2 regions of the Pediococcus sp. genome follow, and region 2 is predicted to be linked to the other one. Evidence: predicted binding sites of a transcription regulator. Region 2 holds the regulator's gene; the other holds the start of a gene.
The links. Region 2 encodes CtsR, which represses protease genes until heat stress. Its sites were predicted from a motif close to TTGGTCAAAAAAGGTCAAANA; they were not measured.
Positions count from the first base shown of each region.

Region 1: the regulator CtsR is predicted to act here: its motif matches at 3,028-3,048, upstream of clpP (ATP-dependent Clp endopeptidase proteolytic subunit ClpP).

Region 1 covers NZ_DOEM01000010.1:32,684-39,904, forward strand. The annotation lists gene DD627_RS03390 (MucBP domain-containing protein) at 1-2,383, opposite strand, end outside; gene DD627_RS03395 (KxYKxGKxW signal peptide domain-containing protein) at 2,414-2,662, opposite strand; gene clpP (ATP-dependent Clp endopeptidase proteolytic subunit ClpP) at 3,122-3,715, shown strand; gene whiA (DNA-binding protein WhiA) at 3,767-4,696, opposite strand; gene mgfK (gluconeogenesis morphogenetic factor MgfK) at 4,720-5,730, opposite strand; gene rapZ (RNase adapter RapZ) at 5,727-6,620, opposite strand; gene DD627_RS03420 (HdeD family acid-resistance protein) at 6,752-7,221, opposite strand, start outside.
Region 2 covers NZ_DOEM01000007.1:99,836-107,056, forward strand. The annotation lists gene rpoB (DNA-directed RNA polymerase subunit beta) at 1-2,296, opposite strand, end outside; gene DD627_RS02535 (ATP-dependent Clp protease ATP-binding subunit) at 2,551-5,034, opposite strand; gene DD627_RS02540 (CtsR family transcriptional regulator) at 5,054-5,521, opposite strand; tRNA gene DD627_RS02545 (tRNA-Pro) at 5,803-5,876, opposite strand; tRNA gene DD627_RS02550 (tRNA-Pro) at 5,944-6,017, opposite strand; tRNA gene DD627_RS02555 (tRNA-Arg) at 6,149-6,222, opposite strand; tRNA gene DD627_RS02560 (tRNA-Leu) at 6,235-6,320, opposite strand; tRNA gene DD627_RS02565 (tRNA-Gly) at 6,353-6,424, opposite strand; tRNA gene DD627_RS02570 (tRNA-Thr) at 6,436-6,508, opposite strand; tRNA gene DD627_RS02575 (tRNA-Leu) at 6,536-6,617, opposite strand; tRNA gene DD627_RS02580 (tRNA-Lys) at 6,636-6,708, opposite strand; tRNA gene DD627_RS02585 (tRNA-Val) at 6,712-6,784, opposite strand; gene serS (serine--tRNA ligase) at 6,909-7,221, opposite strand, start outside.

The DNA.
Region 1 (7,221 bases), on a different contig from region 2:
TTTCACTATTACTTTTACCGGTTCTTTTAACCTTTGCAGTTCGTTCCACTTTTTCTTGGCTAAGCGTTCTAGATTCTGCAAGTTTTTTCGCTACGTTAGCTTTGGTAGAAGAATGCTTAATGAAATTTGAGCTTGGCTTGTTACCTTTATGTTGTGTAATTTTTTTTGAAATAGGTACATACACAACTTTCACTTCTGAATCAGCATCCGGAATTATAGGTATTGCTGTTACCTGATATCCGGGTACATCTGGCACTGTCACTGGTTGTCCAGTGACACCTGTTTCTTGACTAGGTGTGGTCCCTGTAATCGGCTTACCTGTTGGATCAACCGGTGTCACTGTGTAACCATGATTGGTTGCGGTATATATAACTTCCTGCGTTTGATTAGCTGGCTCTCCATCTTTTTCAGTTACATTTGTAAAGACTACCTGTGACTTATCAGGAGAATATCCAGAAATTATAGGGGTTTGAATTGTTGTAGTACTTGCATCACTTGTCCAAACAACGTCCTTTGTTACCTCGTCAGTATCAGATGTCCACTGAATTGTGACTGAATTACTAGTGAGACTCACCCCATCAATCCCCGCGTAAGTTACCGTATCAGTTGTATTCTTTTCATTACTTATCGTATGCACATGAACTAAATGAACTACCACATTTGCGTTGTCACTTGCGCCAAAAGTATAAGTACCATTTGCCACTTGATTTTCGGCTAGTTGATAACCTGACGGTATACTGTCACTCGTATTCCAATTGACAGTTTCATTAGTAGTTCCATTAATAGGAACCAATGCGCCAACTTGCACATCATTATTGTCGTCATCAACGTACTGCACATAACTCGTTTGTGCATCTGCAATATACTTAATAGTGACTACTTGATTAGGGTCAGTAATCTCTCCAGAAGTTGGCGTATCCGTATCAATTTCATAGCCCGGAATTGTTGGTGCATCTGCTTTGTAGGTTCCATATACAGTCCCTTGAGTTAACACTTCATCAGTTGCAACTGCAACACCATTTTCATCTTCATAATGAACAGTTACGGTTGCCGGTACACCTGTATAACTGATGCCTACAGCTGCTACCGGAGTATAACCAAAATGCCAATTATTAGCTTCACTTGGTTTAACGGGATTCGGATTGTTATAAAAAGTACCCGTAAATGTTGCAATATAGTCGCCATCACTATTCTGAGAAATTGTCCAAAATTCACTACTAATTGGAATCGAGTTTGTTGGAATCAATTTATTTTTAGTCAAATCAATTTGAAAACCTGACAATTCTTTTAAATTAACAGCTAAAGTACCATTAGGCAATAAAATTGAACCAGTTTTGCTACTCCACTTATCATCTTGTGGGAGATTGTCGTTAGCCAAGGCTGTCTCAACTGCATAATAAAGTTGATTTGTTCCAATTGTACCAGTCTCCTCAATGCCTTCAGTATTCTTCGCTGTATCAGCAATACCAGTAACGCCCACTGATATCGGTGCAGTCACACCAAAGACCTCAACATAACCGGCGGTATTATCAGCACTAACCATCTGAAAAGCCAAAATCGCACTAAAATTACCACTAGTGAGCAGGTTTAACCCCTCGTTAGTTAAAGTAAAAACAATTTTTTCATCAGTTTGTGTAATATTGCTAACCATTGCCGAAGTAATCTCTGAAAAATCACTAATGGTAATCGTATCATCATTTGCTAAGCTAGTATATTGTTCATCTGTACTTGAGACGCCATTTAACTTATTTACTGTAATGGTTCCTTGACCAATATCAACCGTTACTGCAGATTTGTCAGTATAATTGTATGGATTAACTGCATATCCGGTATGTTGAACAGCATTTAAATTGTTTGATTCATCCATACCTTTAAGAGCAGCCAGTACAAAATCTGGCTGTAACGGTAACATATCAGTATAGTATGAATTTACCGTATTCGTTTTAGTATCCCAAGCAGCGGCCAGCAAACTAGATTCACTTATATTTGACAAATCAATCCCGTTGTCTTTTCCTAAAGCAATTAAATTATTAATAGCTTTCTGCTGATCCGCAGTGATGGTGGTATCAGTTGTTGGCGTATCAGCACTACCTGTTGACTCATTTGTGAGGTCACTTGCTTCCGATGACGCACTTTCTGCACCTAATCTACTGCTACTTTGTGTCACACTATCATCTGATGCTTGACTAGAATCATTCGTTTCACTGACTGGTGCACCACTTGCTACCTCGGAACTCTGAGATGCCATACTTGATGTACCTAAAGTATTTGAAGCTATGCCGCTATTGCTTGTATTTGAACTTTTGGATGCAACAGAACCGGATGACATCGCACTTTCCGCCACACTATTCGTTACCGCAGACGAAACGCCTGTCCTTGCCATACCACTGTTATCTGAATCCGATGCCGCGGATCAAGCTGCTATCTCAGATGTTGCGGCGCTAGTCGTCACACTAGATGAACTACTTTTTTCCGTGCTAGACTCAATCACATTATTATTTGTATCAGCATGCACATTAGACGAAGTAACTACCCCTGTACCAAAACTTAGAACCGCTATGCCAGCCACTAGCCAGCGTTTGCCTTTTTTATACATCTTAAAATGCTCTTTTGTAGTTGCCTCATAATTTGCAACACGTTGTTTCCGCGAACTTTTTGCCATAGCACTAACCTCTTTTTTTATATGTACCTATTTATCAACCTCAAATAAAGATAGCACTTACATTATTCTATTTTGTACACAAACATACTCAATTAAATAAATGTTGTACTATAACGACTTGATTATAGTGTATAAAAATTAACTTTTCAATTTATTTTTTAAAAATTCCCTCGTATACTTAATCTACTTCGATTTCAGCTCATTTATCAATACAGTTTTCATGAGTAACCACTGCCGTATTTCATGTTTCGTGCTACCTGTTAGCCTAATATTTACTAGTAGCAAAATTCTTATTTTTGTGCTAAATTATAGACTTTGAAGCGTAACCGATTACGTTGAAAAACTTTTCTTCAGTTGAGTTAAATTGTTTGACCTTTTTTGACCATAGCGGTAAGCTGTAAACATGTTAGCGATGAGCTAATAAAATTAAGATGAATTTTAAAGGGAGGTTGCTAAGTTATGAACTTAGTTCCAACAGTTATTGAACAGTCATCACGTGGCGAACGTGCTTATGATATTTATTCCCGTTTACTAAAAGACCGAATCATCATGCTCTCTGGCCCAATTGATGATGATGTTGCAAACTCAATCATTGCCCAGCTTTTATTCCTAGACGCTCAGGATTCTGATAAAGATATTTATCTTTACATTAACTCACCAGGTGGTGTAGTTACAGCTGGACTCGCGATTTATGATACCATGCGGTTCATCAAATCCGATGTCCAAACCATTGTAATGGGAATGGCAGCATCCATGGCAAGTGTTCTGGCTTCTTCTGGTACAAAGGGCAAACGTTTCGCATTGCCTCATTCAGAAGTTTTGATTCACCAACCATCCGGTGGTGCTCAAGGACAACAAACTGAAATTGAAATTGCAGCAACTGAAATTTTGAAGACTCGTAAAGAATTGAACAAAATTTTGGCAGATAATTCTGGTCAGCCTTTGAAGAACATTAATCGCGATACGGAACGTGATCATTACTTCACAGCCCAAGAAGCTGTTGACTACGGTCTGATCGATGCAATTATGCAAAACAATTCAGATTTAAAGTAATCTGAGCAAACAAAAATGGTGTGGATTTTAAAATCCACACCATTTTTTAGTTTAAGCTCGCAATTTTTCTGCATATTCATTGAGTTTACGTAATCGATGATTAATACCTGACTTAGAAATTGCACCACTCGGAATTAATTCTCCTAATTCCTTTAAACTCACTTCTTGATTGGCCAACCTAGCCTCAGCGACCTCTTGCAGTTTGGGTGGCAAACTATTGATACCAACAACCTCATCAATATATCTGATATTGTTAATTTGCTTACTGGATGCATTGGCTACTTTGGATAAATTGGCATTTTCACAATTTACCAGTCGATTTACAGAATTGCGCATGTCACGCAAAATCCGAATGTCTTCAAATTTCAGCATTGAATTTGTTGCTCCAATTAAAGACAAGAAATTAGCGATTTGCTCTGCCTCTTTCAGATAAACAATGTAACCACTTCGCCTTTCTGTCGCTCGAGCATTCAAATCATAACGGTTCATCCAGTCCATAATCATGGCATTGTGAGTTTCGTAAAGAGAATAAATTTCCAAATGATACCGACTAGTCTCTGGGTTATTAACTGAGCCTCCCGCCAAAAAAGCACCACGTAAATATGAGCGGATTTCGCCTTCCGTCGTTAATAAACCATCCGGAACCTTTTCATTAATTTGATAACCATCGGCCAAAATTGACAAATCCTCTAAAATTGCCTGGGACCTTGTCATTAAACGCACAATGTACAAATTGTTTTTCTTCAATTTCATTTTGCGTCGAACAATTAGTTCACCCTCAACGGAATAAAAATCCTTTAACAGTGCATAAATTCTGCGCGCAATGGCAGGATTTTCGGTTTGAACGCTCAGAACTAATTGATGATGGGCCAAATTAATTGATCCATTCATACGAATCAACGCCATTAACTCTGCTTTTGCGTTTTGTTGATGTACCTTAATCCCCGTTAATTCCTTTTTTACTTCACTCGCATAAGACACGAAAATCCCTCCCTTCACAAAATTTAATTACAGGCCTTAGGATTACCCGCAACGTTTAATAATTCTTCTGCAACCCGATCCCCATCATGAAACGCGCCATGATCACGTAAACACAAAAAGTTATCTGAAACAACTCGACAATTTTGGGCACGTAATCCTTTAAAATCAGGCCGAACTTGTGTCGAATATTCATCATAACGATTATAGTCCATATAATCGTCAGGCACTTTTGCCGTGTTTACCAAAACGGTATCCACAAAGTTTTGACCTAAATGGCGGTTCAAAACTGCGACATGGTCAGAATCCGTAAAGTTATCAGTCTCACCTTTTTGCGTCATAATATTGCAAATATAGATAACTTCAGCTTTAGTTTTTAGGACTGCATCCCCGATATTTGAAATCATAAGATTGGGCAAAATACTGGTAAACAAACTGCCGGGGCCTAAAATGATTTCATCAGCATCTAAAATGGCATCAATGGCTTCCTGAACGGCATGTGGCTTTTCGTCAGCATTCCAAGAAGTTGGCTCAACCCAAACCCGTTTGATGGTTTTGTGCGCCGCCGTAATTTCTGACTCACCTGCTAATTGTGTCCCATCAGTAAATTCAGCATGCAAAACTAATGGTTCGTTTGAAGCCGGGTAAATGTGCCCATCGACTTTCATCATTTCAGAAAGTTCTTGCACTGCTGTAAAAACACCAGACTTCATTTCTGACAAGGCTGCAATAATCAAGTTACCAATCGCATGGCCTGACAAAAAGCTATCATTGCTTTTAAAACGATACTGAAAAATATCTAATTCCAATTTTGGTAAGTCAGAAAGGGCCACAATAACATTTCGAATATCACCAGGCGGCACAACGTTTACATAATTTCGAATGACGCCAGATGACCCCCCATCATCAGCCACGGTAACCACCGCAGTAATATCAGCATTTTGTTTTTTTAAACTCTTAAGTATAACGGGCAAGCCCGTTCCGCCACCAATCACCACAAACTTAGGACGGTTTTTTGCTGCTTGTCTCTTTGTCATGACCGGTTCACAGTTTCCTTTCGTTTATTCACATCCCGATGTTGAACATGAACAGTATAATCAGCAGTTAGATCATCAGCTATTCTTTGAGCTATGGCAACTGATCGATGTTGCCCACCGGTACACCCGATGGCAATCGTAACCGTTGATTTGCCTTCTTTTTGATACCCCGGCATGACATAACGCAATAGCGAAATGAAATGGCTATAAAACTTTTCCGTTACCGGTTGCTTCATAACATAGTCATAAACAGGTTTATCCAAACCAGTTTTATTTTTTAATTTTGGATCATAATAGGGATTTGGCAAGAAACGGACATCCATCACGATGTCAGCATCAATTGGCAAACCGTATTTAAAACCAAATGAAACAACTTCAACATGGAAGTTTCCAGCTGTGCCTTCAGTCCCAAAAGTTTCAAAAATTTGTTCTCGTAATTCACGTGGCGTCATGGTCGTTGTATCAATGACGTATTGCGCATTTGAACGAATTGGTGCCAATAACTCCCGTTCTTTACGAACACCATCCACAACACGACCTTCCATTGCTAATGGATGTGAACGCCGAGTTTCCTTATAACGGGAAACTAATTCTTTATCTGATGTATCCAAAAATAAAATTTGGGACTCAATAGCTGGAGAGCCTTCGTTTTCATCAGTCAGCATATGCAGAATTTGATCATAAAATGCACGTGATCTTAAATCGATAACCAATGCTACTTTACTGATTTTTCCAGATTCTTTCACCAGTTCCCAGAATTTTGGCAACAATGCGGGCGGCATATTATCCACACAGAAGAAGCCTAAATCTTCAAAACTTTGCATAGCTACTGTTTTACCGGCACCACTCATTCCAGTAACAATGACTAATTGCATTTTTTCATCTGTCATTTTAAATCCCCCGATCGTGATTCCTAATTATAGCACACCGGGTGTGCCATTTTAAGTAAAACCAGTCTTTGTTTCTATTTTAGTAAAAAAGCCGAAGCAACTTTATCACATTTGCTTCGACTTTTTTTAATTCACTTATTTTTTCGCACAAATGCAATAATAATTGCATTTACACCAAAAATCACAAGATAAAAACCAACAATTGCATTCAAAGTCAAGATCGTTAGCATCGGCCGAATTAATAGTACAACCGCCACTACTAAAAGAAGTAAATCAATTATAACTGACAACCAATAAATACCATTGCCAAAAATCTTCAGATGATTACTTACGACCAATCGCTCAACAACATCAACAAAAAACCAAAATGCAAATAAATAACTCAAGAAGGTAATGGCACTCGGTATATCAAACATAAAGATCGCACCTATAAAAATATCAACGATTCCCAAACCAAGTGCTAAGTTTGCTTTAGTTCCTGTTGCTCTTTTTAAACGTCGGTACCCACCAATGATTGTAATACCACGGACAACCGCGGCAATTCCAAAAACAATAGCTAAGCTGGTAATTGCCACTTGTGTTAAACGAAAAACAAAGTATC
Region 2 (7,221 bases):
AACCTTGCCATGTCATGAAGGCAACTAGTGGGTTTTGACCAAGTGCTAATTCTCCACCTTCCATAGAAGGACCATCAGCTAAAACCTCATCATTATCCACATGATCATTAACTTTCACGATTGGACGTTGGTTGTAGTTCTTACCGCCATTAGAACGACGGAATTTCATTAATTTATAGGTATCTAAAGCACCATCATCACGACGTACCCGAATTTGACGGGCATCAACGTATTCAACAGTTCCGTCATGTTTACAAATCAACGCAACTCCAGAATCATGGGCAGCTTTATATTCAATACCAGTTCCGACCAATGGTGCATGTGGGTCAAGCAAAGGAACAGCCTGACGCTGCATGTTAGCTCCCATTAAGGCACGGTTAGAATCATCATTTTCCAAGAAAGGAATACATGCTGTAGCGACCGCAACTACTTGTTTTGGTGAAACATCCATGTAATCGACATTGTTAATGCTAATTTCAATATTGTCACTTTCATGACGCGCCATAACTTCATCATCAACGAATGAACCATCATCATTTAATGGTGAGTTTGCCTGAGCAATAACAAATTGATCTTCTTCATCAGCAGTTAAATAATCAATCTTGTTGGTAACTGCATGAGATGTCCATGAGACACGACGGTAAGGAGTTTCGATAAAACCATATTTATTGATTTTAGCGTAACTAGCCAAACTGTTAATTAAACCAATGTTAGGACCTTCAGGCGTTTCGATAGGACACATACGACCGTAATGAGTGTAATGCACATCACGAACTTCATATCCGGCACGGTCACGAGTTAAACCACCAGGACCAAGGGCTGATAAACGACGCTTATGCGTTAATTCACCCAATGGGTTAGTTTGATCCATGAATTGTGACAACTGTGAAGAACCAAAGAATTCTTTGATTGAAGCCACAACAGGACGAATATTAATTAATTGTTGTGGTGTCACTGTTGTTGCATCCTGAATGGACATCCGTTCACGAACAACACGTTCCATTCGAGAAAGGCCAATTCGGAATTGGTTCTGCAATAATTCACCCACTGAACGAATACGACGATTACCCAAATGGTCAATATCGTCAGTTGAACCGATTCCCTCTTGTAATAAGAAGAAATAGTTAATTGAAGCGATAATATCAGCAGGTGTAATGTGTTTCAATTTAAGATCGATGTTGTCATTGCCAATCATCGTCAATTCACGTTCTGGATCGTTAGGGTTCACAATCTTAATTGATTGAACGGTCATTGGTGCTGTAACAACTGATTCGTCAGATGGTGTATAAGTGATTGCCTTAAAATCTTTTTTGTCTAAATATGGTGCCAAGTCTTTCATGACATCTTTAGTCACAACAGTTCCCTTTTGCACAATAACTTCACCAGTATCTGGATCGGCTAAAGTTTCAGCCAAGGTTTGACCAACTAAACGAGTCTTCAAACTTAACTTCTTGTTAACCTTGTAACGGCCAACAGGAGCCATATCATAACGTTTTGGATCAAAGAAACGCGCAGTTAAAAGACTACGTGAACTATCCGCAGTTTTAGGTTCACCTGGGCGGAGACGTTCGTAAATATCCTTCAAGGACTCTTCAACACGAGAATCCTCAGAATTTTTATGAACATCTTTGTCCAAAGTATTATCTAAACTATCTGTTTGACCCAACATATCAACGATTTCTTCATCAGATCCGAACCCAAGAGCTCGAACTAATTCAGTCATCGGAATTTTACGAGTTCGGTCAATTCGTACATATGCAATGTTCTTTGCATCTGTTTCGTATTCTAACCAAGCTCCACGATTAGGAATAACTGTTGTGCCCCAAATATCTCGGCCGTTTTTGTCAGCTTCCTTAGTGTAATAAACACCAGGTGAACGAACTAACTGAGAAACGATAACCCGTTCTGCACCATTAATAATGAACGTACCTTGTTCTGTCATTAATGGAAAATCACCAAAGAAAACATCCTGAGATTTAATTTCGCCAGTTTCATGATTTGTTAAACGCAAAGTAACGTGCAAAGGTGCTGAGTAATTTGCTTCATGCTCACGCGCCTCATCCACTGTATACTTTGGTTCTAATAATTGATAATCCACGTATTCCAGTGAAAGATTTCCGGCAAAATCGTCGATTGGCATAATGTCATCGAACATGTCTTTCAATCCTTCATCAAGGAACCACTGGTATGAATTACTTTGAATCTCAATCAAGTTAGGAAGTTCCAGCACTTCTTTAATCCGCGCGTAACTTCTACGGGTTCGGTGCTTACCGTACTTTACCAAATGTCCTGCCAAGTTATTCACCTCTCTAAAATATTCCGCAAACGGCCTTTTACATTACAGTTTGATTACATTTCACAAATTGCACTGTTTTTTGGCAAAAAAAAACCAAAAATAGCTCTTAAATTTGATAGCTATTTTTGCTTTTTTATGAAAAGCGCCACGGACAATAGATCGCAACGCTCCATTTCATTCACAGTTACAAACAAAGTTAATAATACTCAATTTGTTATCATCTGTCAAACATTAAAACTGTAAATTTATTTAATTTAAGCTGTTGGCTGTTTTGAATCCGGCTTTGGATTTTTAACGGCCACCTGAATCTTACCATGACGAGCACCAACAGTGATATTATCACCAATTTTAGCCTGTCCTGACAACATTAATTCACTTAGTTTATCTTCAACTTTGGTTTGGAACGCACGGCGAATTGGTCGTGCCCCATATTCAGGATCGAAACCAGCTTCCGCCACCGCATCAATCGCCGCTGGTGTAATTTTGACTGTCATACCCTGATCTGCAACTCGTTTCAAAATCTGACGAGCCATCAATTTCACAATTTTATGAAGTTGTGGACGGGTCAAAGAGTGGAAGATAATGGTTTCGTCAATCCGGTTTAAGAATTCAGGTCGGAAGCTTTGTTTGAGCACTTCGCGAATCTTGGCCGACATTGCCGTATAATCCTGACTTGCATCCTTGGCACCAAAACCAACTGATTTTTCATCTCGCAATGCTGTGGCACCCAAGTTAGAAGTCATGATTAAAATAGTGTTTCTAAAATCAACTTTTCGCCCTTTAGAGTCAGTTAGATAACCATCGTCCAAAACTTGTAACAAAATGTTAAACACATCCGGATGGGCCTTTTCAACTTCATCAAATAACACAACCGAATAAGGTTTTTGACGAACACGTTCCGTTAATTGGCCGCCTTCATCGTACCCAACATAACCGGGGGCAGACCCAATCAAACGACTAGTACTATAACGTTCCATGTATTCAGACATATCAATTCGAATCATGTTATCTTCAGAACCAAACATAGCTTCGGCCAACGCTTTGGCCAATTCAGTTTTCCCGACTCCAGTTGGGCCCAAGAACATAAACGAACCAATTGGACGACCTGGATCTTTCAAGCCACTTCGTGCACGTCGAATTGCTCTGGAAACTGCTGACACCGCTTCTTCTTGACCAATAACACGTTTATGCAGAATAGATTCAAGATTAACTAAACGTTCACTTTCAGTCTTTTGCAACTGGGTTAATGGCACACCTGTCCACTCAGAGACCACTTGTGCCACGTCCTCAGCAGTTTCTTGAAGTTGATATTTTGGCTTTGCATCATCAGCTGTAGCAGTAGCCTTAGCTTTTTCAATTTTGGCACGCAGCTTTTCTTCCTTAACCCGAACCTTTTGAGCTTCCTCAAAATTCTGGTCCTCAATAGCAGCTTCTTTGGCATCCGTTAACTCTTGTAATTTACTTTCAGAAGTTGATTTCTCAGTTTTGCCCATTTGGTCAATTCGTACTTTAGCAGCAGCTTCATCCATTAAATCAATGGCCTTATCTGGTAAAAAGCGGTCACTAATATAACGATCAGAAAGTTCGACCGCTTGTTTGATCGCATCATCAGTAATTTCAACATGATGGTGTTCCTCATATTTACCGCGTAAGCCTCGTAGAATCTGAACAGATTCTTCAGGGGTTGGTTCATCTACTTCAACTTTAGCAAAACGGCGTTCTAAGGCTGCATCAGTTTCGATATATTTTTGATATTCATTAAGCGTTGTGGCCCCAATTGTTTGGAGTTCACCGCGTGCTAAAGCAGGCTTCAAAATATTCGAAGCATCAATTGCACCTTCAGCACCACCAGCACCGATTAATGTGTGTAATTCATCAATAAACAAGACAATGTGTTTATCTTCATGAATTTCATCAATAACTTTTTTCAAACGGTCTTCAAATTCGCCACGATACTTGGTTCCGGCGACTAGCGATCCCATGTCAAGCATCATCAATCGCTTGTTAGCTAAGTCATCCGGCACATTACCATCAATCATACGTTGTGCAAGTCCCTCAGCAATTGCTGTTTTACCAACGCCGGGTTCACCGATTAAAACCGGATTGTTTTTAGTTCGGCGACTCAAAATCTGAATCACACGTTTAACTTCTTTTTCGCGGCCAATCACAGGATCAATTTGACCCTCTTGTGCCATTTGAGTCATGTCACGCGCAACTGAATCCAATGTTGGCGTGCCTTTTGGCTTAGCTCCTCGACTATTTTGCGCTTGGTTTTGCCGTAGCTGTGCCGAAGCACTAACGCCTAACTTACGTAAAATAACTTTGCGAGTTTGGCTAAGATCCATGTCCAAACTAATTAAAATTCGTGAAGACAGAATATTTTCGTCACTTAATAAAGCAAGCAACAAATGTTCCGTTCCTATTTTTGCTGCACCTAACCGCTTGGCTTCATCCCCAGCAGCCGCTAAAACTTCTTTGGCTTTTGGTGAATATGGCAAATAATCGTTTGCACCCACATTTTTCAAAGTGCCATAACCAGTAAAACGTTCAATTTCTTCTACAATATCAGTTTCAGTTACTGAAAATTGTTGAAAAACTTTATAGGCAATACCATTCTTTTCGATTGCTAGGGCCAACAGTAAATGTTCTGTTCCAACTGCTTGGTGCTTAAAACGTTTAGCTTGTTCTTGTGAAATAGCCAGCACGTTTTTGGCACTTGGTGTAAATAAGTTATCCATGCTAACACCCTACTTTCTTTTAACTCTCATACCTTAAGTGATTTAAAATGCCGATTAAAATTCTTGCTCGCAACTGATTTTCCATATCCCGATCGTTAATCGCTAGTGTCTTCTTATCAATTGCTGCTAAAATCAGGTTTCCTTCTCGTTTGTTAATGACGTCGTCTTCATACAAACTTTTGACAATGGAAAGGGCATCACGTTGATTGATGGATTCACCAATCACTTGAATAAGTGTATCCAAAACATCCAAATCATCAAGTAATTTGACTTTTTCAATGCGAATATAGCCACCGCCACCCCGTTTACTTTCCACGACATAGCCATTTTGAATGGTGAAGCGGGTTTTAATAACGTAATTTATTTGAGACGGCACAACATCAAACAAATCAGCAATTTCCGAGCGTCGAATCTCAATTTCTTCCGAGTCCGCTAAAATCTGTTTTAAATATTTTTCAATGATATCGGAAATATTCTGACCTTGCATTTCGCACACCCTTTCTTGCATCTTTGACTAATGTTGACTTTCATTATACGAAACTCTTCATAAAAAGCAAAGTTTTTTGTACTGAGGCCGACACTTGATGATTAAAACTTAAAAATAGTGGTCATCAGGTGAACAATTTAGAGATATTCAATCATTTTTGAAATGGACCTTTTAATTTTTTGATTAAACTTTGTACTATTGTAAACTTTGTACTATTGTAATGTAGCATTTTATAAAAAGAGAAGCATCAAATCGGCTGATTTGATGCTTCTCTTCATAAATCGGGAAAACAGGATTCGAACCTGCGACCCCCACGTCCCGAACGTGGTGCTCTACCAAGCTGAGCTACTTCCCGTTATTGGTAAATAACTTTAAGTGGGTAATTCTCCGTAAATGCACTTTTCCACCGTCTAAGTGCGTAATCGGGAAGACAGGATTCGAACCTGCGACCCCCTGGTCCCAAACCAGGTGCTCTACCAAGCTGAGCTACTTCCCGTTTGTTCTTAAATCCACACATTGTTGCTAAAATACTCCTAAACGTAAAATGCCAACTAGTAAACGAATTACAGTTGGCATTTTATGTTTTTTTCAGTCAATCTGTCAATAAACAGTTAATCCTGAAGGGGATGCACCCAGTAGGAGTCGAACCTACAACCTTCTGATTCGTAGTCAGACACTCTATCCAATTGCGCTATGGGTGCTTATTTTAAAAATGCCGAGGACCGGGATCGAACCGGTACGGTCATCACTGACCGCAGGATTTTAAGTCCTGTGCGTCTGCCAATTCCGCCACCCCGGCAAATATATGTGTGCTTGTAGTGAAAACTACAAAGCGGAAGACGAGATTCGAACTCGCGACCCCCACCATGGCAAGGTGATGTTCTACCACTGAACTACTTCCGCATAGTTGCTAATGCCGACTAGAGGATTCGAACCTCCGACCTCCTGTTTACAAAACAGATGCTCTGCCAACTGAGCTAAGTCGGCTAATTAATACAGAATATTAATTAGAAGTGCGGGCGAAGGGACTCGAACCCTTACATCTTTCGATACAAGAACCTAAATCTTGCGCGTCTGCCAATTCCGCCACGCCCGCAATGCTTATATTTGTAAATGAGCCGTGGCAGCCTCGAACTGCCGACCCTCTGATTAAAAGTCAGATGCTCTACCAACTGAGCTAACGGCTCAAATGGAGGATACAGGGCTCGAACCTGTGACCCTCTGCTTGTAAGGCAGACGCTCTCCCAACTGAGCTAATCCTCCATCAAACGACAACTACATAATATTATCATTGACCCCTACCAATTGTCAATAAATTTTTGTAGTTGTCGTAAAATATCCACTATGAATTATATTTGATCCTTTCCTAGTATCACCCAGTTCACAGCTACTTTGTAATTTTTGTCACACCACCCATATAGGGTACTAAAACGTCGGGGATGGTAACTGATCCATCTTCGTTTTGATAATTTTCAAGAATAGCAGCCACTGTTCGCCCAACTGCTAATCCAGAACCATTCAAAGTGTGCACATATTGTAATTTGCCATTTTCATCTCGATAACGAATTTGAGCCCGACGAGCCTGAAAATCTGTACAATTTGAACAACTCGAAATCTCACGATACATGTTTTGAGCTGGAATCCAAACTTCCAAGTCATGCGTCATCGCAGCAGTAAAACTCATATCACTCGTTGTTAAG